2 regions of the uncultured Gordonia sp. genome follow, and region 2 is predicted to be linked to the other one. Evidence: predicted binding sites of a transcription regulator. Region 2 holds the regulator's gene; the other holds the start of a gene.
The links. The regulator HspR, encoded in region 2, represses chaperone genes until heat shock. The targets are predictions, from matches to a motif close to ANNTGAGTNNNNNNNACTCANNT.

Region 1 (14,286 bases), on a different contig from region 2:
TGCCCACGTCGCCGTCGACCTTCAGCACACCGTCGTAGTTGCTGAACATGTGGCCGGCGACGGGCCGGGTGTAGGCGTACTGGGTGTCGGTATCGACATTCATCTTGACGACGCCGTAGCTGAGGGATTCCTCGATCTCGCTCTTGAGCGAGCCCGATCCGCCGTGGAAGACGAAGTCGAACGGCTTGGAACCTTCGGCGAGACCGAGCTTCTTGGTGGCAACCTCCTGGCCGGTGTTGAGCACGTCGGGACGCAGTTTGACGTTGCCGGGCTTGTACACGCCGTGCACGTTGCCGAAGGTGGCGGCCAGCAGGTAGCGGCCCTTCTCGCCGACGCCGAGCGCATCGACGGTCTTCTCGAAGTCCTCGGGGGTGGTGAACAGTTTGTCGTCGATGGCGGCCTCGACACCATCCTCCTCGCCACCGACGACGCCGATCTCGATCTCCAGGATGATCTTGGCGGCGGCCGACAGGCTCAGCAGTTCCTGGGCGATGAGCAGGTTCTCGTCGATCGGTACCGCGCTGCCGTCCCACATGTGCGACTGGAACAGCGGGTTCTTACCGGCGTCGACACGTTCCTGGGAGATCGCCAGCAGCGGCCGGACGTAGGTGTCGAGCTTGTCCTTGGGGCAGTGGTCGGTGTGCAGGCCGATGGTGACGCCGTACTTGGCGGCGACGACGTGCGCGAACTCGGCCAGGGCCACCGCGCCGGTCACCATGTCCTTGACGCCGAGGCCGGAACCGAACTCGGCGCCACCGGTGGAGAACTGGATGATGCCGTCGCTGCCGGCGTCGGCGAAGCCCTTGATGGCGGCGTTGATCGTGGACGAGGAGGTGCAGTTGATCGCGGGGAACGCGTAGCCTCCCTCCTTGGCCTTGGTGAGCATCTCGGCGTATTGCTCGGGAGTGGCGATGGGCATTTTTCTGTCCTCCAACCGTGTAGGTGGTTCAGGTTTCCCGCGGACGGCGCAGGCGTGCGACGATCATCGCTCTGCTTGGGGCGCCGGGGACCGGCCTGTCGAGTGGGTTCACTACCCACTCAGTATGGCAAGCGGTGCGCGTTCGTGTGCGTGCACGCCTGCACACCGGGGTGTCCGTTTGATCCGCGTCTCACCCTGAGCGACTTCTCAGGCACTACCGGTAGGCTCGAGCCCCGTGATCGACACCGTTCTCGCCCAGACCACCACCACGGTTGCCCTGCCCGGCATCCTCGACCCGATCAATGTGCTCAGCTGGTTCGGCGCATGGGCCTTCTGGGGTCTGCTGCTGGTCGTCCTGATCGAGTCGGGTGTGCTGTTCCCGGTGCTGCCGGGCGACTCGCTGCTGTTCGTGGCCGGTATGGTCGTCGCCGCCGGCGGCAAGGACGACATCGACAAGTTCGCCTCGCTGTGGCAGTTGCTGCTGTTCATCCCGATCGCCGCGATCATCGGCGGCCAGATCGGCTACTGGATCGGCCGGTACGTCGGGACGGAGATGTTCAAACCCGACGCCCGCTTCCTCAAGGAGCGCTACATCACCGAGGCGCACGAGTTCTTCGAGAAGTACGGCCCGATCACCATCTTCCTGGGACGTTTCGTGCCGATCGTGCGCACGCTCGCCCCGATCGTCGCCGGTGCCGCCAAGATGAAGTTCGCCGTCTTCACCTTCTACAACGTGCTCGGCGCCATCGTGTGGGGTGCGGGGATCACACTGCTCGGCTACTGGCTGGGCCGGTTCGAGATCGTCCAGAAACTCATCGAGCCGATCTTCATTCTCATCGTCGTGCTGTCGGTGGCGCCGATGGCGATCGAGTGGTACCGCCGCAAGCGTGCCGCCAAGAACAACCCGGAGACCGCGGCACAGGACGCCCCGGCCGCCGAGGACACCGTCTGAGCGTCGGCTACCAGGCCTGATTCAGGTCCGCGTGCTGCCGGATCCACGCGTGCATCGCGATCCCGGCGGCCACCCCGGCGTTGATGCTGCGCGTCGACCCGAACTGGGCGATCGACACCGTCAGGTCCGCGTGCCGCTGCGCGATGTCGCTCACGCCGGGTCCCTCCTGACCGAACAGCAGCACGCACTCGCGCGGCAGGTCCGCGGTCTCCAGCGGTACCGATCCGGGCGTGTTGTCGACGGCCACCACTGCCAGCCCCTGCTCCCCCGCCCACACCATCAGCTCGTCGACGGTCTCGTGGTGCATCAGATGCTGGTAGCGGTCGGTGACCATCGCCCCGCGCCTGTTCCAGCGCCGCCGCCCGACGATGTGCACCGCGGCGGCCGCGAAGGCGTTCGCGGTGCGCACCACGGTCCCGATGTTGGCGTCGTGCGCGAAATTCTCGATGGCCACGTGAAACGGATGCCGCCGGGCGTCGATATCGGCGACGATCGCCTCCCGCGTCCAGTACCGGTACGCGTCGACGACATTGCGGGTGTCACCGGCCGTGAGCAGCTCAGGATCATAGCGCGCCCCCTCCGGCCACGCCCCCTCCCACGGCCCGACCCCGACAGGCTCCCCCGCCTGCCACTCAGTCGGCCCGCCCACAGATTCCCCCGTCACAAGCAACCAAACATCTAGACCCCCAAGACCGAAACAACCAAGAAGCAACCAAACATCTTGATCCCTGAGGCCGAAACAACGAAGAAGCGAGGGTCACGAAGGGTCCGGTGACGATCCACGCCTGACGCGCCCACCCCCGACGGCCCCAACGGACCCGGATCAGCCAAGACCGAGGTCACTGAGCCCGAGCAGCGACCGGTACGGCACACCGAGCTCCCCGATCACCGCGTCGGCGCCGGTGGCCCGGTCGACGACGGTCGCCACGCCCACCACTATCGCCCCCACCTCGCGGGCCGCACGCACCGCTTCGGACGGCGACGCACCGGTGGTGGAGGTGTCCTCGACGATCAGTACCCGGCGGCCGTCGATGTCGGGGCCTTCGATGCGCCGCTGCATGCCGTGCGCCTTCGCGGCCTTACGCACGACGAACGCGTCGATGGGGCGGCCGTCCGCGTGCATGATCGACGTCGCGACCGGGTCTGCGCCCAGGGTCAGGCCACCGACGGCGTCGTAGTCCCAGTCATCGGTGAGCTGCCGCATAAGCGACCCGATCAGCGGTGACGCCTCGTGGTGCAGAGTCGCCCGGCGCAGATCGACGTAATAGTCGGCTTCCTTGCCGGACGACAGGGTCACCCGGCCGTGGACGACGGCCAGTTCGGTGACGAGCCGGGCCAGCCGTTCACGTTTGGCTGCATCGAGACTCATCGCGGGAGCTACTCACTTTCCTGGCGGCGCCGACCGGGCCGGTTGATGGGGATGGGCCGGGCGGGGACGGGTGGGGCCACCGCGTCATCGACAGGATCGACACCGACTGTGTCCCTAGCGCCGGTGTCCCTACCGCTTGTGTCCCTACCGCCTGTGTCACCGGCCCGAATCGGCTGTGGCCGTGGTCCCGACCGCGCACCGGTCGACGTCACGGGCACGGCGATTGGTGCGGATGTGTTGGACGCCAGTCCCGGCCGGACGGGTGGCGGGCGACGATGTGCCTGCTGCCCGGCAACTGGTATGCCTGGGCTGGTGGTCGGGCGCCCGGGATGCCGGTCGCCTCCCCGGCCCGCATCGTGACGACCCGCCTCGTGCCTACCGGCTCCGTGCCTGCCTTCAGCGGGTGCGGCGACGGCGGATCTGGACGACTCGGACCTGGATGCCTCTGCCCGGGCCCGCCGCTCACTGTCGCGTAGCATCTCTGTCTTCTTGTCGGCCAGTTCGGGCCGGGACGGGCCATGCGGATCGCGCGGGTCGGGCGTGTCCTGTGGGCCCTGCAGCGGCGGCAGCACCCGTAGCAGGTCAGCAAATCGCCGCACCACCTCCAGCGCTGTGTCGAGTTCCTCGCCGTCGTCGGTGAGCGGCAGCGAACCGAGCGCCCAGTGGCCCTCGTTCCACAGCACCTCGACGTAGGTGGGGGCGGTGTTGGCCAGTACCACCATGCGCCGGTCGCAGACTCTGCGGGCCACGTCGAGGTTGTTGGAGAACATCACGCGCTGCCCCATCGCGCCGAGCAACTCCACGTCATCTTCAGCGGGGGCCAGCACGTCCTCGTGTCGCAGGTCGACGACCACGCGGGACGGGAACGACCTACGCACCGCGATGACGGTGGCCGTCTCCTGAAGGTCGAACACCACCGCTTCGGCGCCGTCGTACTCGCCGTAGGCCACAGCGGCCACCTCGACGTGCTCGGGGACGTTCATCCCGGCCCTGACGAACACCTTGCGGAGTTTGCTGTCGGACTCGCGGAACTTGAATCCGTGCTGCTCACCCCAGGCGGCACGCTGATGATGGGACACGACCGATCGCCGCCGGTCGAGGTACAGCAGAACCGCCGCACCTGCCAGCGCCAGAACGCCGAGCACTAGATAGATGATGGTCATCGGGCCCCACATTACTATCGGGCGCCCGCGGACGTACCGATTGCCACCACCGCCCGACCCAAACCCCACCGATAGCCCCCGGCGCGACAATAGTTGCGATGCTTGCCGCCATCGGTGGGGTTTAGGTCAATGCCGGTGAGAAGATGGCCGCGTGAGCCCCGAAGTTCCCTGCCCAGACCCGCTGACCGACCCAGACCGGCTGACAGACCCAGACCGGCTGACAGACCCAGACCGGCTGACAGACACCGAGCGGCTGATCTGCGACGACATCGACACCGGCCTGATCGAAGGGCTCACGTGCGCACTGGTGCAGGCGCCGAGCGAGAATCCGGGTGGCTCGGAGGCTGCGGCCACCGGAGTGCTCATCGAGGCCGCGACCGGCCTGGGCCTGATCGCCGAGACCGACGAGGTGGCGCCGGGTCGGCCCAACGTGACCGTCACCTGGCTGCCACCCGCCGCCACCGGACCCGGCCTGATGTTCCTCGGCCATTCCGATGTGGTGCCGGCCGGCCCGAATTGGACGGGCGACCCGTACCGGGTGCGGCGCGCCGTCGACGACGCCGGCCGCACCCTGCTCGTCGGCCGCGGCACCACCGATATGAAGGGCGGCCTGGCCGCGGTGCTCGCCGCGATGGACGTGCTGCGCCGCCACGACGTACCCCTGACCGGCCCGGTCCGGCTGGTATGCACCGTCGATGAGGAGGAACACGGCCTCGGCGTCCGCCGATTCGTCACTCGTCCCCCCGACCACACGTTCCTCGGCTGTGTGGTGGCCGAACCCACCGACCTGACCATCGTGCGCGGCTGCCGCGGGGCGTCGTACATCGACATCGAGGTCACCGGCCGCGCCGCGCACAGCGGCAGACCCGCCGACGGCCGCAGCGCGATCAACGCCGCGGCCCGGATCATCGGGTTGCTTTCCGACGACCAGGATCGACTGGCCGCCGACCCCGACGACCTGCTCGGCTTCGGCACCTGGAATGTGGGCACTGTCCACGGCGGACAGGGCATCTCAGTGGTCGCACCGATGTGTTCGCTCGGCGTCGACCGCAGGCTCATGCCGGGCGAGTCCGCGGAGCAGATCGCCGAGGAGGTACGCCGGCGCATCACAGAGACCGGCATCGACTGCGACGGCATCGACGTCGCAGTCACAGTCACGATGGAGATGCCCGGCTTCGTCACAGATGCGAACCATCCCCTGATCGACACGGCTCGTTCGGCGATCACCGCGCAGGACCGGGCGCCCAGCGTGGGCGGCTGGACGGCCGCCTGCGATGGCGGTTTCATCTCCCGAGACCTCGGCATCCCGGCCGTCGTCCTCGGCCCCGGCAACATCAACACCCAGGCCCATCAGCCCGACGAATCGGTGGTCGTCGACGACCTGCTCATCGCCGCCAGGGTGTACACCCTCATGGCCCTGCGCATGCTGGGCTGACGCGGGCTCAGCCGATCATCGCGCGGATGTCGTCGGCGCTGATCGTGGTGCCGAACAGTTCGCCGTCGTCCACCACCGCGTCGAACAGGGCGCGTTTGCGGTCCTGCAGCGCCACCACCCGTTCCTCGATGGTGCCCGCCGACACCAGCCGGTACACGTTGACGGGGCGCGTCTGGCCGATCCGGTGGGCGCGGTCGACGGCCTGCGCCTCGGCGGCCGGGTTCCACCACGGATCGCATACGAAGCAGTAGTCGGCCTCGGTGAGGTTGAGCCCGAATCCGCCGGCCTTGAGGCTGATCAGGAACACCTTGGTCTCCCCCGAAGTGAACCGCCGCACGGCGTCGGCACGTTCGGCGGCATTCATCGACCCGTCGAGGTAGCTGTAGGCGATACCCACCTTGTCCAGGTGCGCGGTGAGGATATGCAGGAAGCGGGTGAACTGACTGAACACGAGCGCGTTGTGGCCTTCGGCGACCAGTTCGGGCAACTGTTCGGTGAGATAGTCGACCTTCGATGAGGAGACCCCGTGGTGCGATTCGTCGACGAGCGCGGCGTGCAGGCTGAGCTGACGCAGCAGGCTGAGCGAACGGAACACCTGAAAGCGGTTCTTCTCCCAGTCACCGAGCAGCCCGAGCACTTTCTGCCGTTCGCGGGCCAGCCGGGTGTCGTAGATCTTGCGGTGCCGCGACGAGAGATCGAGCACCAGCGCCTGTTCCTGCTTGGGCGGCAGATCAATGGCGACCTGATCCTTTGTGCGCCGCAACATGACCGGCTTGATCCGCCGGCGCAGCACCCCCAGTCGCTCGGGCGTCGAATGCGATTCGATGGGTTTGCGGAAGTAGTCGGTGAACGCCACCGGCGACGGGAACAGTCCGGGCGCGGTAACACTCAGCAGCGACCACAATTCCATCAGATTGTTCTCCATCGGGGTGCCGGTGATGGCGAGTTTGAATCCCGAATCGAGCCGCCGCGCGCACTGATGAGTTTTCCCGGTGTGATTCTTGATGAACTGCGCCTCGTCGAAAATCACTCCGCTCCAGGAGTATTCGTTGATCTCGTCGAACAGTAGGCGCAGTAGTGTGTATGAGGTGACCACCACATTGGTACCGGTCGCCTGCTGATCGAAGCTCTTCCCGGTCTTTGCCCGGGTGGCCGTCACGGTGGCCACTTCCAATTCAGGTGCGAACTTTCGGCATTCGGCGGCCCAGTTGGCGACGACGGAGGTCGGTGCGATCACCAGGAAACTCGTGTGCGGATCCTCGGCCACCGCGCGGCTGATGAGCGCGAGCGCCTGCACAGTCTTGCCCAGGCCCATGTCGTCGGCCAGGATACCGCCGAGTTCGTTGTCCCACAGGAAGTTCAGCCAGTCATATCCCGACCGCTGATAGTCGCGCAGGTCGGCACGCAGTTCGTTCGGCGGATCGAGCCGATGGGGCGGAACGGCCGATGCCAGCGCCGACATCCGCTCCTGCCAGCGCGCCAGTTGTTCGTCGACCACCCCGAGTGCGAGCAGTTCCTCCCAGAAGGTCGCGTTGAGCGTTCCGGAGTGCACCTTGCCCGATTCGATCTCGCCGAGTGCCCGCGCCTCGGCCAGCAGGTCGGCCAGCTTGCGCAGTTCCGGGGTGTCGAGGGAGAAATACACACCGTCGGCGAGCAACATATGCGTTGCACCGGAGACAATTTCGCGGATGACATCGGCAACGGGCACCGCCGTGGTCCCCACCGTGACGGTGATCCCGAGACTGAACCAGTCGTTGCCGAATTCGCCGTCCTCCGAGGAGAATTCAATGCTGGGAGCAGCACCGGCGGGCCGGTAGTCCATGTCGAGCCGGTTGTCGACGATCACATCGGGATGTTCGTCGAGTTCGGGAAGCGCCTCCACCACGAGAACAGCCGTCTCGACACCGGAAAGTTCCATCGGTACAAGGAGACTCACGATGCTCGACGCCGCGATGAGCGCCTCGGCCGATTGACCGCTGAGCAGCAGGTCCAGCTCGTCCAGCACAGCGACCGAGGATTCACGATACAACCGGCGCTGCCAGTATTCCCTCGCATGCACCGCCCACGCCCGGCACATCCAGGCCGTCGCCGACAACTCCGGCCGCAACGACTCCCACAGCGCGGCCTCGGCCGCCTTGTCGCGATAGGCGACGGTCACCGCCTCCGCCGGATCGAAGACGTGCCGCGTGTCGTTTACCTGGTATCCGATGCTCCACGACAGCCGCGCACCACCACCGGTTCCCGGCGACAGCGTCAGCACCGCGAACGGACCCTCGATGCGGGGTGGGGCGAACAGTTGCTCGTCGTGCACGTGCACACTGCGCGCCCGCGACAGCCGCGGCAGCACCTCGGCCGAAAATTCAGGCAGATCGTCGGCCGGGATGAGCACGTCCTCCCCCGTGCGGGCGGCGTCGAGCTCAGCCGTACTGGGCACCGGGTCGAAGGCCGCGAGGAGCAGCGTGCCGTCGCGAACGGTCCACAGCCCATGCGTCTTACGTGCCGGACCGAGCAGTCCGCGCACCTCCCCGGCAGGCAGCGGGTCGGCGTCACCGATCTCGAACACCGTGGTCAGCTGCGCCCCCGTCGCGTGCGCCCGCAGCGTGTAGCTGAGCCGGGTGGTGGTCACCCGCACGGACGTGGCACGCAGCGCGGGATCGGCGATCAGTGTCACCCCAGCCCGCTGCGCCGCCTCCAGCAACGTCCAGAACGTGACAGGTGCCTGGGACAGACCGACCCGCTCGGCGCCATAGGAGTACGAGTTGCCGGTGAGCGCTCTGTGCAATGCGGTGACGGCGATCTCCTGGGCGGGTGGAAAGTCCCAGCCCCGCGAATCAAGCACGTTCGCCCACGAGGCTCCCGTCTTGATCCACTTGCCACGTTTGCCCATGGTCATCGGATACAGCATCAGCATCGGGTCCGAGCTGCCGGCCAACTGCGCGAAGTAGCCGTTCGGTGTTTCCACGCCGAAGCACAGCGCGAGCGGACGAACCTGCGACGATGTGTCCGCGACCCCGGGTTCGGTCTCCGCCAGCACTCCCGAGAACATCGTCCGCCAGGACACCGTGGGCGGGGGGCGCGTCGCGCCGCCGCGGGCCGCCACCAGTAGCAACGCCACCCCGTGTTTGCAGAACATCCCCACCGGGCACGTACACCTGGCGTTCGCGATCGTGCGGGACGACGGGACACCGTTGAACGTCACGGTGACCTGGTAGATCTCCCGCCCCGAACCCCGGCACGTGCCGGTCAGTTCGCCGCGCTGGTTCCAGCCGTACTCCAGGACCATGCCGGTGTTGGAGTATCGGGTGCCCTTGTTCATGGCACCACCGCCGAACCGCCGCAGCAGTTCGGCAGGCGCGATACGCAGCAGGTCCCCGGTCACCCGGCCAGACTACGTGCCCACTACGACATCAGTGACGGTCAGGCGGGGCTCGCAAGACTGATCGACAGGCCGATCGTGCCACCCTTGCCACGTCGCAGGGTGCTGCCGAGCACGGTGATCCGCCCGGCGACCCCGTACTTCGCGATGATAAGTCCGCGCGCCCGTTCGGTGCCGGCGGCGTCGAGAATCTCGGCCCGTCCGGACACAGGTTCGCCCGTGAGGACCTTGCCCCGGGCGTCGCACGCCTGCACGATCACCTCGGGATTGCGCCGGATTCGCTTGACCTTCCACGACTCGGTGCGCGTCCACATCACCAATCGATCCCCGTCGAGCGCCGCCCACAGCGGCGTCGACACGGGTGTCCCGTCCTTCCGAAACGTCGTCAGCGCAACATACTTCGCGGTCCCGGCCTCACCGAATCCAGACATCCCCCCACCCTACGCGCCCAAGACCGACCTACTTCCCAGCAATCCGCCACCTTGACCCCTGAGACCGAAGCGACGAACGAACCAATCACCTCCTTGATCCCTGAGGCCGAAGCGACGAAGGAGCGAGGGTCACGAAGGGTCCGGCGACCATTCGACACCTGACGCGACCACCCCGGAGGCGACGGCAGTGCCCGCAGGAATTACCTCGCGGGCACCGCCGGCTATCAGCAGTCCGTAGATCGGCCGGTTACCCCAGGACCAGCCCCTCCCCGTCGGCGGACACATTGACGGGCACCACATCCCCGTCGCGCACCGTCCCGGCCAGCAACAACTTGGCGAGTTGGTCGCCGATCGCCTGCTGCACCAACCGACGCAGCGGCCGGGCGCCATACAGCGGGTCGAATCCGCGGTCGGCCAGCCACTTCTTGGCGTTCGCCGACACCTCCAGCCGCAGCCTGCGCTGGGCCAGACGCTTGCCGAGCTGCCCGAGTTGGATGTCGACGATGGACACCAGCTCTTCGGCGCTCAGTGCGTCGAAGATGACGACGTCGTCGAGGCGGTTGACAAATTCGGGTTTGAACGCCGAACGCACCGCGGCCATCACGAAGTCCTTGTCGCCACCCGACCCGAGGTTGGACGTCAGGATGAGGATGGTGTTGCGGAAGTCGACGGTGCGGCCCTGCCCGTCGGTGAGCCGGCCTTCGTCGAGCACCTGCAGCAGCACGTCGAACACGTCCGGGTGCGCCTTCTCCACCTCGTCGAACAGGACGACGGTATAGGGGCGACGACGGACGGCCTCGGTGAGCTGACCACCCGACTCGTACCCGACATACCCCGGAGGTGCACCGACGAGCCGTGCAACGCTGTGCTTTTCGCCGTACTCACTCATGTCGATACGCACCATGGCACGCTCGTCGTCGAACAGGAACTCCGCCAGCGCCTTCGCCAGTTCGGTCTTGCCGACACCGGTGGGCCCGAGGAACAGGAACGACCCGAGCGGCCGGTTCGGGTCGGCCACACCGGCACGGGCCCGGCGGACGGCATCGGATACCGCGGTGACAGCATCCTTCTGCCCGATGACCCGTTGTCCCAGTTCATCTTCCATGCGGAGCAGCTTGGCGCTCTCACCTTCGAGCATGCGACCGGCGGGCACACCGGTCCACGACGAGACGACCTCGGCGACGTCGTCAGGGCCGACCTCCTCCTGCAGCATCACGTCCTGCCCCGGTGCGGCACCGGTCTTCTCGACGGCGGCGTCGAGTTGCTTCTCCAGGCCGGGGATCTTGCCGTACCGCAGTTCGGCGGCCTTACCCAGGTCACCGTCGCGTTCGGCCCGATCAGCCTGTCCACGAAGACGATCGAGCTCCTCACGCAGATCACGCACCGAGTCGATGGCGGTCTTCTCACCCTGCCAGCGGGCTGACAGCTCGTTCAGCTTCTCCTTCTGGTCGGCCAGTTCTTGCCGCAGCTTTTCCAGCCGTTCCTTGGATGCCGCATCGGTTTCCTTTTGCAGCGCAAGCTCTTCGACCTCCAGGCGGCGGACGATCCGCTCCACCTCGTCGATTTCGACGGGGCGCGAGTCGATTTCCATCCGCAGCCGGGAGGCGGCCTCGTCGACGAGGTCGATGGCCTTGTCGGGCAGGAACCGCGAGGTGATGTACCGGTCGGAAAGTGTTGCGGCGGCAACCAATGCGGAGTCGGTGATGCGCACGCCGTGGTGCACCTCGTACTTCTCCTTGAGGCCGCGCAGGATACCGATGGCGTCCTCGACGGACGGCTCACCGACGTACACCTGCTGGAAGCGCCGTTCGAGGGCGGCGTCCTTCTCGATGTACTTGCGGTATTCCTCGAGCGTCGTCGCACCGACGAGGCGCAGTTCCCCGCGCGCGAGCATCGGCTTGATCATGTTGCCCGCGTCCATCGCCGAATCGCCGGTGGCACCGGCGCCGACGATGGTGTGCAGCTCATCGATGAACGTGATGACCTGTCCGGCGGAGCCTTTGATCTCGTCGAGGACCGCCTTGAGGCGTTCCTCGAATTCACCACGGTACTTGGCACCGGCGACCATCGAACCGAGGTCGAGGGAGATGACGGTCTTGCCGCGCAACGACTCCGGCACGTCGCCGGCAACAATGCGCTGGGCGAGCCCTTCGACGATGGCGGTCTTGCCGACTCCGGGCTCGCCGATGAGCACGGGGTTGTTCTTGGTACGCCGACTCAACACCTGCACGACGCGGCGGATCTCGGAGTCTCGGCCGATGACCGGGTCGAGCTTGCCTTCGCGGGCGGCGGCGGTGAGATCGGTGGAGTACTTCTCCAGCGCCTGATACGTCGATTCGGGGTCTGCGGAGGTCACCCGTGCCGTACCCCGTACGGACACGAACGCCTCGCGCAGCGCCTGCGGGGTCGCACCCTGGTTGTGCAGGAGTTTCGCGACGTCGGAGTCCCCGGTCGCCAGGCCGACGACGAGGTGTTCGGTGGAGACGTACTCGTCGTTGAGTTCGCCGGCGAGCTGTTGCGCGGCGCTGACAGCCGCGATCGACTCGCGGGAAAGTTGTGGGGTCGCGCTGGCACTGGCGACGGTGGGCGCGCGGTCGACGATCGCCTGGGCCAGTGTCCGAACCGTCGACGGGTCCACTCCGACAGCCTTGAGCAGCGGCGCGGCGATACCGTCGGACTGATCGAGCAGTGCCACCAGGATGTGAGCGGGACGCACGTCCGAGTTGCCGGCAGCGGTCGCGGCCTGCACGGCGGCGCTCAGCGCCTGCTGCGTCTTGGTCGTGGGGGTGAAGCTGTCCACTTCGCTTCTGCCTTTCTCTTTAGTCCAACAGACTCAAGTATGAGCCTACAGAGTCGACAACACCAACAGACTTGAGCGTATTCCACTCAACTCATGATTCGGCACTTAACCTTCAACGAACCGTCTGCTCATTGAAGTTTGACCTATAAACTTCAATGATCCGCCTGACGATTCACAGAAAGGTCACAACCTTCAACGATGGCCGAACTCATCCACCGGCACTGGCAACCCGCTGACCAGTCAGGCCTGGTCGCGGCAGACCGTCGTGGTGGCCGATACTCGGCGTACGTCCCCGACATGCTGTGCGGACGCCCACTGGCCCTCGATGGCGCCCTCGGAGCATCAGCTGCCGCCGCCGAACGGGCAATCCGGGGCCTCTCCGTGCTCCCCGGCTCACGTGGCCTGGCGGCGATCTCCCGGCTCCTCACCCGTTCGGAGGCCATCTCCAGTTCGATGATCGAAGGCATCGCACCGTCGCCGCAGCAGGTGGCGCTCGCCGAACTGGGCCTGACCGAGAAGGTCCGGGGTCTCAGCGACAAGGCGAAACTGGTCGCAAACAACATCGCCGTCCTGCGCACAGCGTCCGGTGAACTCGTGAGCTCACCAACCATCACGATCACCGACATCGAGGCGCTGCACGATGGTCTGCTGCCGGACGACCGGCATCGAGGAATCCGCACGGTCCAGAACTGGATCGGAGGTTCGAATTGGAATCCACTGAGCGCGCAGTTTGTTCCGCCACCACCGGAGATGGTCCCCACCCTGGTCGATGATCTCGTCCGGTACATGAACGGCGCCTCGCACGGGCCACTCATCCAGGCGGGCCTGGCTCACGCGCAGTTCGAGACGATCCACCCGTTCACCGATGGGAACGGACGAGTCGGCAGGGCCCTGATTCACACGGTCCTGGCGCGTGGCGGGCTATCGCCCGACGCCGTCCTGCCCGTCAGCCTCGTGCTGGCAACGCTGAGTGACCGATACGTCGAAGGCCTGAACAGCTACCGATACATTGGACCCGCAGACCGAGCCGAGGCGGGTAACGGACAAACGGCGTGGCTGACGTTTTTCGTCGAAGCGGCATCCATCACCATCGACCAGGCCGCACAGCTCGCGGCCGATGTCTCGGCACTGGAAACCGCATGGCATCACAAGGTCCACCAGAACAGAGCTGAGCGCGGACTGCGGACGACTCTGCGCGCCAACTCGGCAGCGCAACGCATGTTGTCGCTCCTCCCGGAAGCACCCGTGCTCACTGCACGCTCAGCCGAACGACTGATCGACGCCTCCTTCAACACCGCCCGCAACGCACTCGAAGAACTCGCGGACGCAGGAGTACTCACTCGCAAGGTCATCGAACGCGGAACCACCGGCTACCTGGCCCACGACATCCTCGATCTCGTCGGCATCACCGAACGCCGTCTCGCGAGCACCCAGTTCGACACCCGCACCTCACCACCGTCCCGACCGGCTCCCGCGCGACCACCGACACGGGAATAGGCAAGCCGCCATCAGAGTGTGTGGGCGCCATGGGCCTTTGTGCAGCGGGCGGGTCCCAGACCGCTGGTTCAGGTGGATCGGTCGATGGGGAACTGCCTGAGCGTCACAGGTAATCGTGCACAGTGATGGGTGGGGCTCGCGGCGTGACCGGCAGCCCCTGACTTGTCTGAATCAGGACTCAACAAGCGCTCGATCCTACGGACGACCAGAACTCCACCCAACCAAGGCCCGGACTACCCGGACTGGAGTTTTCGGCCCCGCGCACTGACGTGCTATAGTGGCTGAGTCCGAGTGAACGGACATAGAACTTAAACAAGGGTAGTAACCCTCAAGGGGCGCGGCTT
Region 2 (11,630 bases):
GTGAGATCGCCTCGCACAACAAGCTGCTCGGTTCGTTCGAACTCGGCGGCATCGCGCCCGCACCGCAGGGCGTCCCGCAGATCGAGGTGACCTTCGACATCGACGCCAACGGCATCGTGCACGTCACCGCCAAGGACAAGGGCACCGGCAAGGAGAACAGCATCCGCATCCAGGACGGTTCGGGCCTGAGCAAGGACGAGATCGACCGGATGATCAAGGACGCCGAGGCACACGCCGACGACGACCGCAAGCGTCGCGAGGAGGCCGAGACCCGCAACCAGGCCGAGTCGCTGGTCCACCACACCGAGAAGTTCCTCAAGGACAACGACGACAAGGTGTCGGCGGAGCTCAAGGACAAGGTCAACGCCGCGATCGCCGAGGCCAACGAGGCACTCAAGGGCACCGACATCGGCGCCATCAAGAGTGCCATCGAGAAGCTGTCGGAGCAGTCGCAGGAAATGGGTCAGGCCATCTACGCCGCGGCCCAGGCCGACGCCGCCACCGTCGCTGACGACGCGGATGCCGGTGCCGGTGCCGACGACGTGGTCGACGCAGAGGTCGTCGACGAGGACAAGAAGTGACCGCTCCGGGCCCCCAGCCTGACGAGCCGATCACTGTCAGCGACCGGCGGCGCATCGATCCCGAGACGGGAGAGGTGCGCCCCGGCGCCGCGGCTACAGAACAGGTGGGGCAGACGGACGCCCAGGCCGAGCAGGCGCAGGCCGAGCCGGTGCAGGACGAACAGGAGCAGGTCGAACAGGTGCCGGCGGACAAGACCGCCGAACCGCAGCCTGCCGCCGCACCCGACGAGGCTGCCCAGGCCAACGCCGAACAGGTTGCCGAGCTGACCGCCGCGCTGCAGCGTGAACGCGCCCAGTTCGCCAATTTCAAACGGCGCAGCGCAGAGGAGAAGCAGGGGTCGGTGGCCTACGGCAAGCGGGTGCTGGCCGAGAAGCTGCTGCCGATCCTCGACGACCTCGACCGGGCACGTGCCCACGGCGACCTCGCCGACGGCCCGCTCAAGGCCGTCGCCGACAAGCTGGGCGCGGTGCTCACCGCCGAGGAACTGGTGCCGTTCGGCGAGCCCGGTGACCCGTTCGATCCGGAACTGCACGAGGCGGTGCAGAATGACGGCGACGGCACCGATCCGGTGCTCGGCGCCGTGTACCGCTGCGGATATCGGTTCGGCGACAAGGTGATCCGTACCGCGATGGTGACCGTCACCGACGCTCCGGCGGTTTCCGACGGCGAGTAGCTCGGCTGCGCGGCGCACACGACAGCTACACCACATGCAGGGTGTGCCCGGTGACGGCAGTGCACGTCACCGGGCACACTGCAATAGAACTTCACGACAAATCACAGGTCAGCGGCGCCGCGCCGGTACCGCGACCGCACGTATCAAGGAGGTGACGTCCGATGGCTCCACAACGCGAATGGCTCGAACGAGACTTCTACAAGGACCTCGGCGTTGCTTCTGACGCTTCGTCTGAGGAAATCCAGAAGGCTTACCGCAAGCTCGCCGCAGAGCTGCACCCTGACCGCAATCCGGGTAACGCGGAGGCCGAAGAGCGATTCAAGAGGGTGTCTGAAGCAAAGAGCGTTCTATCGGATCCCGAGAAGAAGAAAGAGTACGACGAGACCCGCGCGATGTTCGCCGGCGGGAGGTTCCGCGGCGGCGGCAACGGTTTCCCCGGCGGTTTCCCGGGCGGCGGTGGCACCACCTACACGACCAGCACGGGCGCCGATTTCAACATCGGCGACCTGTTCGGCGGCGGCGGAGGTGGTGGTGGCGGCGAATCCGGTGGTTTCGGTGACATCTTCGAAGGCCTGTTCAACCGAGGCGGCCGGGCGCAGTCGACCTCGCGGCCGCGACGCGGCAAAGACCTCGAAACCGAGACGACGCTGCCCTTCCGCGACGCCGCGGTCGGTACCACGGTACCGCTGCGGGTGACCAGTCCGTCGCCGTGCACGTCGTGCCACGGCAGCGGCGCCAAAGCCGGCACCAGCCCGAAGGTATGTGCATCGTGCAATGGTTCGGGCTATGTCAGCCGCAACCAGGGCGCGTTCGGTTTCAGCGAACCCTGCCAGGATTGCCAGGGCACCGGATCCCGGATCGACGACCCGTGCACGGACTGCGCCGGCAGCGGTGTCACCGTCCGCGCCCGCACCATCAACGTCCGTATCCCCCCGGGGGTGGAGGACGGCCAGCGTATCCGCCTCGCCGGTCAGGGCGAGGCCGGTCGGCGCGGCGCACCGTCGGGCGACTTGTACGTGGTCGTGCACGTCAAGGCCGACAGGGTGTTCACGCGCACCGGCCAGGACCTCAAGCTCACCCTGCCGGTGAGCATCTCCGAACTGATACTGGGTGCGACGGTGTCGGTGCCCACTCTCGAGGGATCGGTCGGTGTCAAGATCCCGGCCGGTACCACCGACGGGCGCACGCTGCGGGTTCGCGGCAGGGGAGTGCCCAAGCGGGCCGGTGGCGCCGGGGACCTGCTGGTCACGGTCAAGGTCGCGGTGCCGCCGAAGCTCGACGACGCCGCACGTGAGGCCATGCAGGTCTACGCCCAGGCCGAACGTGCATGCGGATTCGACCCACGGGCCGACTGGGGACGGTGACCGGACCATGAACACCCCATCGAACCCTGAGCGCATGGGTAAGGACGGCGTACCCGGCGGCCGGGACGACACGACCGCGGTGTTCATGATCTCCGTGGCGGCCGAGCTGGCCGGCATGCACGCGCAGACGTTACGCACCTACGACCGGCTCGGACTGGTCACCCCGCACCGCACCAGCGGCGGTGGCCGCCGCTACTCCTCGCGGGACGTCGAACTGTTGCGGGAGATCCAGCGCCTGTCCCAGGAGGAGGGGGTCAATCTCGCGGGCATCAAACGGATCATCGACTTGAGCAATCAGGTCGACGCCCTGCGCGCGCGGGTCGGCGAGCTCACCGAGGAACTGGACCGGTCGCGGTCGCGTCGCGGTGGTGAACTGGTCCCGGTGCCGCGCACGAGCGCGCTGGTGGTGTGGCAACCACGGCGGCGCAGATCTGACGGACAGGGTCGATCAGAAGGACAGGGTCGATCCTCAGAAGGTCAGCAGCGGCCATCGGACGCGTGAGCGTAACAGTGTGACAACGAACTGGGAATGAACAGTCTGAGGTGCCCGTCGCAGGTGCTGCCGCTCCCCCTAGAGTAGGGGGAATGCCCGACCCGGTCGGGTGACGAGACTTGGACCGAGGGACACACAATGACGCATGCCGCTGACGACCCGGATTCGGAGGCGCCGACCGTACCCGTCGGTCGCCACGAAGCCGGCGGGAACGGCAGCGTGCTCGGCCTGACCATCACCGACGACGCGATCGTGTCGGTGGTCAGGGGACCGGCCGGTGACATCGTCGCCAGCAACATCGTCGACCTTGAGGACGGTACGTCGGAGGAAGCCGCGTTCGACGCGATCACCGAACTCATCGACTCGGTCCCGATGGCCGTCGACGCCATCGGGATCGCGGCGTCCCGTCAGTCCACCGGCGACTATCTGGCGCGGCAGTTCGCCCCGGGGGTGCTGGTGCCGGCGTGGGTGCCGAAGGTCCGGATGGTGGATTTCCCGGTCGCATTGGCCGAGGTCGCCAGAGTAGAACCGACCCGCGGCGGCGTGATCGCCGTCGTCGACCTCGACGCCGAAGGCGTTCCGTCGGCCGGCCGGTCCATCATCACCGTCGACGTGCAATCGGGTGCGATCGTCGGAACGGCAGAGTTCAACGACGGATCGCCGGCGCCCATCACCGAACCCGAAGGGGCCAACGCGGTGGCCGACGCGGTCACCACGATGCCCGGCGGGGCCTCCGTGGCGCAGGTGCTGTGCACCGGTACCGGCGCCGAGCTCCCGGGCGTGGCGCCCGCCTTCGAGTACGCGGTGGCCAGGCCGGTCTCGATCGCGACGGCCCCGACCCTGGCGGGAGCGACCGGGGCGGCCATATCCGCGCAGCGGCTGTCGGCGGAACCGGTCGGTACCACCGTCCGCACCCCCGTGGCCGCCGTCGTCGACAAGCCCGAGGCCCCGCGGCGACGGTGGTGGCCCGCGGCTGCGGCGATCGTCGGTGCACTTCTTCTCGGTGGCATCGTCGGTGCGCTGATCGGCGGTGGGTCAGAATCCGAGCCGGAGACGGTGTCGAACATCGCGGATGCGACGGCGACGGTCACCCGGACGACGACCAAGAAGATCACCCGGCCCCGGACGACCGTCACCACGACGGTCAGCGGGAACGCGGCCACCGTCACCGAGACGGTCAAGAGCAACGCGGCTCCCACCGGGGTCCGGACCGTGACGCGCACGGCCGCGGATACCAAGACCCGGACCGCGACCGTCACTGAGACCGTCCGCGACGTGGAGACAGTGACGATCACCGAGCCCCCGCAGATCAACATCCCGCCGGAGACCATCACGATCACCGACACGGTCACCGTGCAGGTTCCCGCGGGATAGTCGCCGGGGGCGGGACTCAGATCACGGGATCGTGCTGGATCCTGCGGGCCGGCACCCCGGTGATGATCAGCCGGGTGCGGGTGGACTCGATCATGTCTGCCGAACCTGCCACCAGAACCTGGTGGTCGCTCCAATCTTGGTACCCGACAACGACATTGGCCAGCGTTCCATAGCGGTGCTCGATACCGAGTGCCGTCGGGGTGACCGACGCGTCCAGCCACCACGGGTCCTCGGTGTGTTCGGACACCGCGGTGATCATCAGCCACGGGTTGGTAGCGCAGATGCGGCGCAGCACCGCGAGATCGTACAGCTCTCCCGGGTAGCGGGCCCCGTAGAAGACGTGTGTCGGTACCTGGTCGACCCGGCGCGCCATATCCAGCAGCAGTGCGCGCAGCGGGGCCAGACCCGTCCCGCCCGCCACCATGAGCACCGGACGTCCGGGTTCGATGTGCAGCGTGCCGTGCGCCTGGGCGAACGTCCACTGGTCGCCGACGGCGGTCTCTTTCACCACCGACGTACTGAACAGCCCGCCGGGCACCGCACGCACATGGAACTCGATCTCGCCGTGCTTGTTGGGCGGGATCGCGGGGGACAGATTGCGCCATGTCGTGGGCCATTGCGGGATCTGTACTTCGAGGTACTGCCCGGACTTGTACGCCGGCCGGTTCTGCGCCACCAACCGGACCACGGCCAGGTCCCGGGAGATCTGGAACTTCTCGACGACCTGCGCCGTCCACCGGGCCGGTCCCTCGGCCATCTGCGCGGCGCCGCGCATCACGCCGGTGGTCAGCAGCATCGCCTGTGACGCCGCCTGCTGGGTGTCGTCATCCCAGTCCGGCCCCATGATGGCGGCGAACTCGTCCATCAGCGCCTGGTACATGTGGTCGTACGCCTCGGGCGAGATGTCGTACTTACGGTGGTCTCGGCCGAGCTGGGCCAGGAACTCCACCAGTTCGTCCTGCCCGCCCGGTGCGGGGATCGCCTCTAGGACATGGTCGATGACGCCGGCGAACTTGCCGCGTGTCTCCGTCATCGACGGCCCGAACAGGTCGCGCAGGCCGGGTTCGATGCTGAACAGCCGCGCGTACACGTTGGTGGCAAAGCCCTGCTGGTCGTGATTGACCAGGTCGCGCAGGCGGTGCAGACCGTGCCGGGAATGGCTGACCACGGGGTATCGGTACCTCCTGTCTCCCGGCTCCGCCCCGGGTATGGATTCATCAGGCTGAAGTCAATATTCTAGTCGTTGATCCTGACCGGTTGTTTATGTGACGATGCGCATTGACGTTTCGGATGTCGTCGGCTCGTCGCATCGAGAGTACGGGCCGGTCATACGGACTAATCCTGATCGTCAGACTGATCGTGAGACGACGGGTATGCGACGCTCGGGGGGTGGACACGTTGGGTGGCGAACTGCCGGGGATCGTCGACGCGCATCTGCATCAGTGGAATCCGCGCCGGAAGCCGTCGTCGGACGTTGTCAGCCGGGGCCTGCACTACGTGACCGACCTGGGCAGACAGACCGTTCCCAGGGTGATCGGACGTCGTGAACCGGAGTTCCTGCTCAACCCGTCCGCGTTGCTGCGTGCCTACGAACCGCGCGACTACCTTGCCGACGGGGCGCGGGTGCTGCCGGTCACCGGAGCACGTATCGACACCGTGGTGTGCGTGGAGTCGCTGTCGCTGTCCGGCAGGGACACCTCGCCGATGGCCGAGACCGCCTATCTGACGTCATTGCCGTTCGGGGCGGGAGGCGCGCCGCACGTGGGTGCGATCGTCGTCGCCGCCGATCCTCGGGACGACGACCTCGGCCGGCAACTCGATGAGTGTGCGGCGGCATCGGATCTGCTGCGCGGGGTGCGCTGGTGCGCCGCCCGGCATCCGGATTCGGGGGTCCGGGACTTCGCCGCCGCCGAAAACATCCTGCCGTCGGCCGAGTTCCTGAACGGATTCGAGACGATCGCCGGGCGCAGGCTGGTGTTCGAGGTGATGTGCTACTCGCATCAGCTCTACGACGTGGTGATCCTGGCCCGCGAATTTCCCGACACCACCATCGTCGTCGACCACATGGGTATCCCCGTCGGCGCGTTCGGACCCGTCGGTGCCCGGACCGGTGCGACGGCCGCCAACCGCGCCGACATCTTGCGGTTGTGGCGCGAACGCATCACCACGCTGGCGACGTACCCGAATGTGGTGGTCAAGTTGTCGGGGCTGGCGCTGCCCGTCCTCGGCTACGGCAAGGCCCGCTGGGGCAATATCGGCGGTCGGGAGACCCTGGCCGAGATGGTGGGTCCGCTGGTGGAACATCTGGCGGCCAGGTTCGGACCCGAGCGGCTCCTGTTCGGCTCGAACTATCCGGTGGACAAGCCCAATGCCACACTCGAGGATCTGGTGGGTGCGCTCACAGACATCCTCGATGATCGTGGATCTTATTGGTTGAGAAGGATTTTCGCCGACAACGCACGGGCGGTCTATCGGCTCGGCGCCCCGGACGACCCGGCTCCCGGCGAGTAGGGCGTGGCTCCCGAGGGTGCGTCTCAGATACCGATCACCAAGGGAACCAGCCGAACCGGCGTGCGGGGCGCGGGCGTTCGGGGGGTGTCACGTCTCGCATCGTGCGGGCGATGATCGTCACGAACTCCTCGCAGGTCTCGTAGCGGTCGGCGGCGTCCTTGGCGAGGGCCTTGGTGAACACCGAATTGAGCGAACTCGGCAGCCAGGGGCGGCGCGAGGTGAGCGGCGGGATCGGGTCATGGATGTGTGCGTAGGTGATCGCGAATGCCGTCTGGCGCGGGAAAGGCGGTTTGCCGGTGAGCCATTCGACGAGGCTGCACGCCAATGCGTACTGGTCGGTGGCCGGGGAGAGTTTTTGCGCCTGAAGCAGTTCCGGAGCCGCATAGGCGATGGAACCGCGTACCCGGCCGTTGCGGGCCAGGGGCCTGGTGTCGTCGAGGAATTGGGCGATACCGAAATCGCTGAGGACGGCGTCGGCCTCGCCCAGGGTCGGCGAGGTCAGCAGGATGTTCGCGGGTTTGACGTCGCGGTGGATCACCTCGTTGCGGTGGGCGTGGTCGAGGGCCGCCGCGCTCTGGGACGCCACTCGCACTATCGTCGGCAGGTCCGGTTCGGTGTCCGGCCGGGGGATGAGGATGTCGGAGGCGGGGCCGCCCGCGTACTGCATCGCCAGCCACGGCGTTATGCGCCCATCGCCGGTCATCTCTCCATGGCTGTACATCCGCACGATGTTGCGGTGTCGCAGCAGTGAGGCGATCTCGAATTCGCGCTCGAATCGTGCGCGGGCCTGATGCTGACCGGCCTCACCGGCGTGCAGCACTTTGAGAGCCACCTCGTGCGGTTCCGCGGGCCGCGGGATGCGCGGCCGGGCGAGGTACACGTCGGCACTGCTGCCCGCGCCGACGAGCCGTTCGATGAGGTAGTCGCCGACCGCGGTGCCAGGCGCTGGAGTCTCACGGGTCGCTGCCACGTCGTCAGCGTAAGGGCAGGTGCGGGTTTGGGGCCGAATGGGTGCCCCCGGTACGGTCGCACTCCATAATGTGTGGCTATGCCGACAACTGATGTTGCCCCGCTCGCCGCGTTGCTGCCCGAGTCGATGGTGGTCACCGATCCCGATATCCTCGAAGGTTATCGGCAGGACCGCGCCCAGGACCCCGACGCCGGAACGCCGCTCGCGCTGGTGCGTCCGGTCACCACCGAGGACGTGCAGACGACGGTGCGCTGGTGCGCCGCCAACGGGGTGCAGATCGTCACCCGCGGCGCCGGAACCAGCCTGTCCGGCGGCGCGACCGCCGTCGACGGCGCGATCATGTTCTCCACCGAGAAGATGCGCGAGATCACGATCGACACCAGCACCCGCACCGCGGTCAGTCAGCCCGGAATGTTCAATTTCGAGGTCAAGGAGGCGGCCAAGGCGCACGGTCTCTGGTATCCGCCGGATCCGTCGTCGTTCGAGATCTGCACCATCGGCGGCAATGTCGCCACCAATGCGGGCGGACTGTGCTGTGTCAAGTACGGCGTCACCACCGACTACGTGCTCGGCCTGCAGGTGGTTCTCGCCGACGGCCGCGCGGTCCGGCTCGGCGGCAAACAGCTCAAGGATTCGGCGGGTCTGCCGCTGACCAAACTGTTCGTCGGCAGCGAGGGTCTGCTGGGGATCGTCACCGAGGTCACGCTGCGGCTCATCCCGGAGCAGGCGGCGGCCTCGACGGTGGTCGGGTCGTTCCCCTCGGTGCGCGAGGCCAGCGAGGCGGTGCTGGAGATCACCGGCAGGATCCGGCCGGCGATGCTGGAATTCATGGACAAGGTGTCGATCAACGCCGTCGAGGACATGCTGCACATGGACCTCGACCGGAACGCCGGCGCGTTGCTGGTGGCCCAGTCCGACGCGCCCGGACCGGCAGCTGCGGCCGAGGTGGCGTTCATCGAGGAGGTGTTCGGGCGGCACGGCGCGTCGGAGGTGTTCTCCACCACCGACCCCGCCGAGGGCGAGGCGTTCACGGTGGCGCGCCGGATGGCGATCCCCGCCGTCGAGCGCCTCGGGTCGCTGCTGCTCGAGGATGTGGGCGTACCCATCGCGATGCTGCCCGACCTCATCGAGAAGGTGGCGGCGATCGCCGACGACGAGCGGGTGATGATCTCGGTCATCGCGCACGCCGGCGACGGCAACACCCATCCACTGATCGTCTTCGACCCCGCCGATGCCGACGAAACCCGGCGCGCCAATTCGGCGTTCGGGCGCGTGATGGACGCGGCCATCGAACTCGGTGGCACCATCACCGGCGAGCACGGTGTCGGCAGGCTCAAGAAGGCGTGGCTGCCCGATCAGGTGGGTCCCGATGTCATGGCGATGACCGCCGCCATCAAGAAGGCACTCGACCCGGAAGGCCTGCTCAACCCCGGCGTCCTGCTCTGAGGCATCCCCATTCCGGTGTGAGTGCGTCATTTGTACGTAGGACAGCACCCTCCGGTCATCGAAACAGTACCTATCGTCATTTGTACCCACGCACGTGGCGGATAAGACAACGCGGAAGGCTATATCGATGTCAAAGAAGCTGGTTATCGCGGTTCTGGCATTCATGACAGGGCTTGGGTTGCTGACTGTCAGCGCAGCGCAAGCCCCGGCCCGTCCAGGGGACGGACCTGACCACGGGAACGGGTCCAATCGGCTCGTGATCAAGGTGTCCGCGTATATCACCCATGACATGGACGATCCGCGGGTCATCATCACCACCAAACGCGGGCGGTATGTCGCCACGGCTCGAGAGGTGTCCAGGCACCGTGTGGAGTCGTATTGGATGGAATTTCGGTACATAGCTCGGAATCTGCCGTCGGAGACCCCACTGAAAGTGGCCGTCTCGGTCCGGGGCAGTACCCAGCCGTTCTGGGGCAAGAACGACGTGTACTTCGGTCGATCCACGGGCGGCGGCACGGTCACCAAGTCCGTGTTCATCTACAACCAGCACTGACGCGCCAATTCTGACGACAAGCCAGAATCCTGCTGCCAAGTATGCGGCAGCAGGATTCCGGCTTGAATCGTCTTGCTCGGAGTCGGGGGCGATGGCGGCCGCCATCAAGACGGAGCTCGACCCGAATGGCCTGCTCAACCCCGGTGATCTGCTGTAGCCCGCGGGGCCGATGTATGCTGGCGGCTTGACCTGTCGGCGGGCGGCAGGGGGGTGAGGGCGTGTTCACCGTGCCCGCGTAGTCGTGTGAGCCCGCGTAGTTGTGTGAGGAGGACACCGTGACCGAGACGGAAACATCTGTCGACTCGGCCGCACGCACCTCCAGCGCGGGTTCGGGCCGGACGCTCTGGCATGTGCTGGGCCGGATGCCCCGGGGTTTCGCCGCGGTGATGCGGTATTTCGTCGCCCCCCGCTGGTGGGTGGAGATTCTGGTGCTCGGCGCCCTGTACGGGATCTATTCGATGATTCGCAACATGGCAGACGGCGATGTGGGCATCGCGTTCCGCAACGGTCGCGACATCCTGGCCTGGGAGGACGAGTTCGGGCTCGCGTTCGAACGCTGGCTCAACGAGTTCGTCAACGACACCCCGCCCGTCGCGGCGCTCAGCGCGCTCGAATACGCGTCGCTGCACTTCATCGTCACCCCGGGCGTACTGATCTGGCTGTTCGTGGCACATCGACACCGATACCGGCTGATGAGTTCGGTGCTGGTGCTGACCACGGGATTCGCGCTCGTCGGGTTCTACTCGATGCCCACCGCACCGCCGCGGATGCTCGCCGACGAACGGTTCGTCGACATCATGGCCAAGACCGGGTCGTGGGGCTGGTGGCCGGAGTCCGGCGCCCCGGGCTCGGATGCGGTGTCCAACCAGTTCGCCGCGATGCCGTCGCTGCACTGCGCCTGGGCCGCCTGGTGCGGCATAATGCTGGTGCACTTCGGACGTAGGCATTGGGTGCGGGTGCTCGGCTGCCTGTACCCGTTCACCACGTTCTTCGTGGTGATGGGCACTGGAAATCACTACCTCCTCGACGTCGTGGCCGGGCTGGCCACGCTCGCCGCGGGTGCGGCCGCCGCGTACGGGCTGCGCTATCTGTGGCGGCGATACCTGGATTCCCCGCTGAGCGGCATGAGCTGGCAGGAACTGTCCGGCGATGCGAAGCGAGCCACCCCGGAGTCGTGAGCACCCCCCTGCATCTGAGTCCCCGGTTCCGGCGGGCGTGGCTGCCGTTGGGGACGGCGGTGGTGGCGAGCATCGTGCTCCTTCTGGTCAGTCCGGCGCTGTCGGATCTGCAGGCGGCGCTAGCCCGTGAGGACGCCGCCCGGTCGGGTGTCGGGCTGGCCTACTGGTTCGGCTGGTACGGCGGCGTCTCGCCCGGCAGCTACTCGCTGATCGTCCCGAAGCTGTCGACGCTGATCGGTTCGCTCCCACTGCTGTGCGCGTCCACCATCGCCATCGCCGCGCTGGCGTACCCGTTGTCGCGACGCGCCGCGCACCCGACGATGCTGGCGTGGGCGATCGCCGCGACCGCGGTCCTCAACATGATGTCGGGACGTGTCGCGTTCGCGGTGGCCGCGGCGATCACGCTGGGCGGGGTGGTGCTGATCGCGCAGCGGATGCTGGTCGTCGGTGCGGCCGCCTTGGTGCTGGGTGGCTGCGCCAGCGCCC

Region 1: clpB (ATP-dependent chaperone ClpB) is a predicted target of HspR. The motif match lies at 12,515-12,537, and genes of this name have one in related genera.

Annotation. Positions count from the first base shown of each region.
Region 1 covers NZ_CALLZT010000199.1:2,108-16,393, forward strand. Annotated here, with positions in the region: gene fbaA (class II fructose-bisphosphate aldolase) at 1-919, opposite strand, end outside; gene Q0627_RS18870 (DedA family protein) at 1,155-1,871, shown strand; gene Q0627_RS18875 (TrmH family RNA methyltransferase) at 1,879-2,520, opposite strand; gene pyrE (orotate phosphoribosyltransferase) at 2,695-3,240, opposite strand; partial or broken gene Q0627_RS18885 (hypothetical protein) at 3,672-4,403, opposite strand; gene Q0627_RS18890 (M20 family metallopeptidase) at 4,639-5,838, shown strand; gene Q0627_RS18895 (DEAD/DEAH box helicase) at 5,846-9,217, opposite strand; gene Q0627_RS18900 (PPOX class F420-dependent oxidoreductase) at 9,256-9,645, opposite strand; gene clpB (ATP-dependent chaperone ClpB) at 9,893-12,445, opposite strand; gene Q0627_RS18910 (Fic family protein) at 12,644-13,942, shown strand.
Region 2 covers NZ_CALLZT010000061.1:2,853-14,482, reverse strand. Annotated here, with positions in the region: partial or broken gene Q0627_RS05345 (Hsp70 family protein) at 1-581, shown strand, start outside; gene grpE (nucleotide exchange factor GrpE) at 578-1,255, shown strand; gene dnaJ (molecular chaperone DnaJ) at 1,417-2,619, shown strand; gene Q0627_RS05330 (heat shock protein transcriptional repressor HspR) at 2,654-3,121, shown strand; gene Q0627_RS05325 (hypothetical protein) at 3,251-4,486, shown strand; gene Q0627_RS05320 (FAD-binding oxidoreductase) at 4,503-5,654, opposite strand; gene Q0627_RS05315 (amidohydrolase) at 5,876-6,997, shown strand; gene Q0627_RS05310 (serine/threonine-protein kinase) at 7,032-7,967, opposite strand; gene Q0627_RS05305 (FAD-binding oxidoreductase) at 8,046-9,413, shown strand; gene Q0627_RS05300 (hypothetical protein) at 9,670-9,966, shown strand; gene Q0627_RS05295 (phosphatase PAP2 family protein) at 10,242-11,144, shown strand; gene Q0627_RS05290 (hypothetical protein) at 11,141-11,630, shown strand, end outside.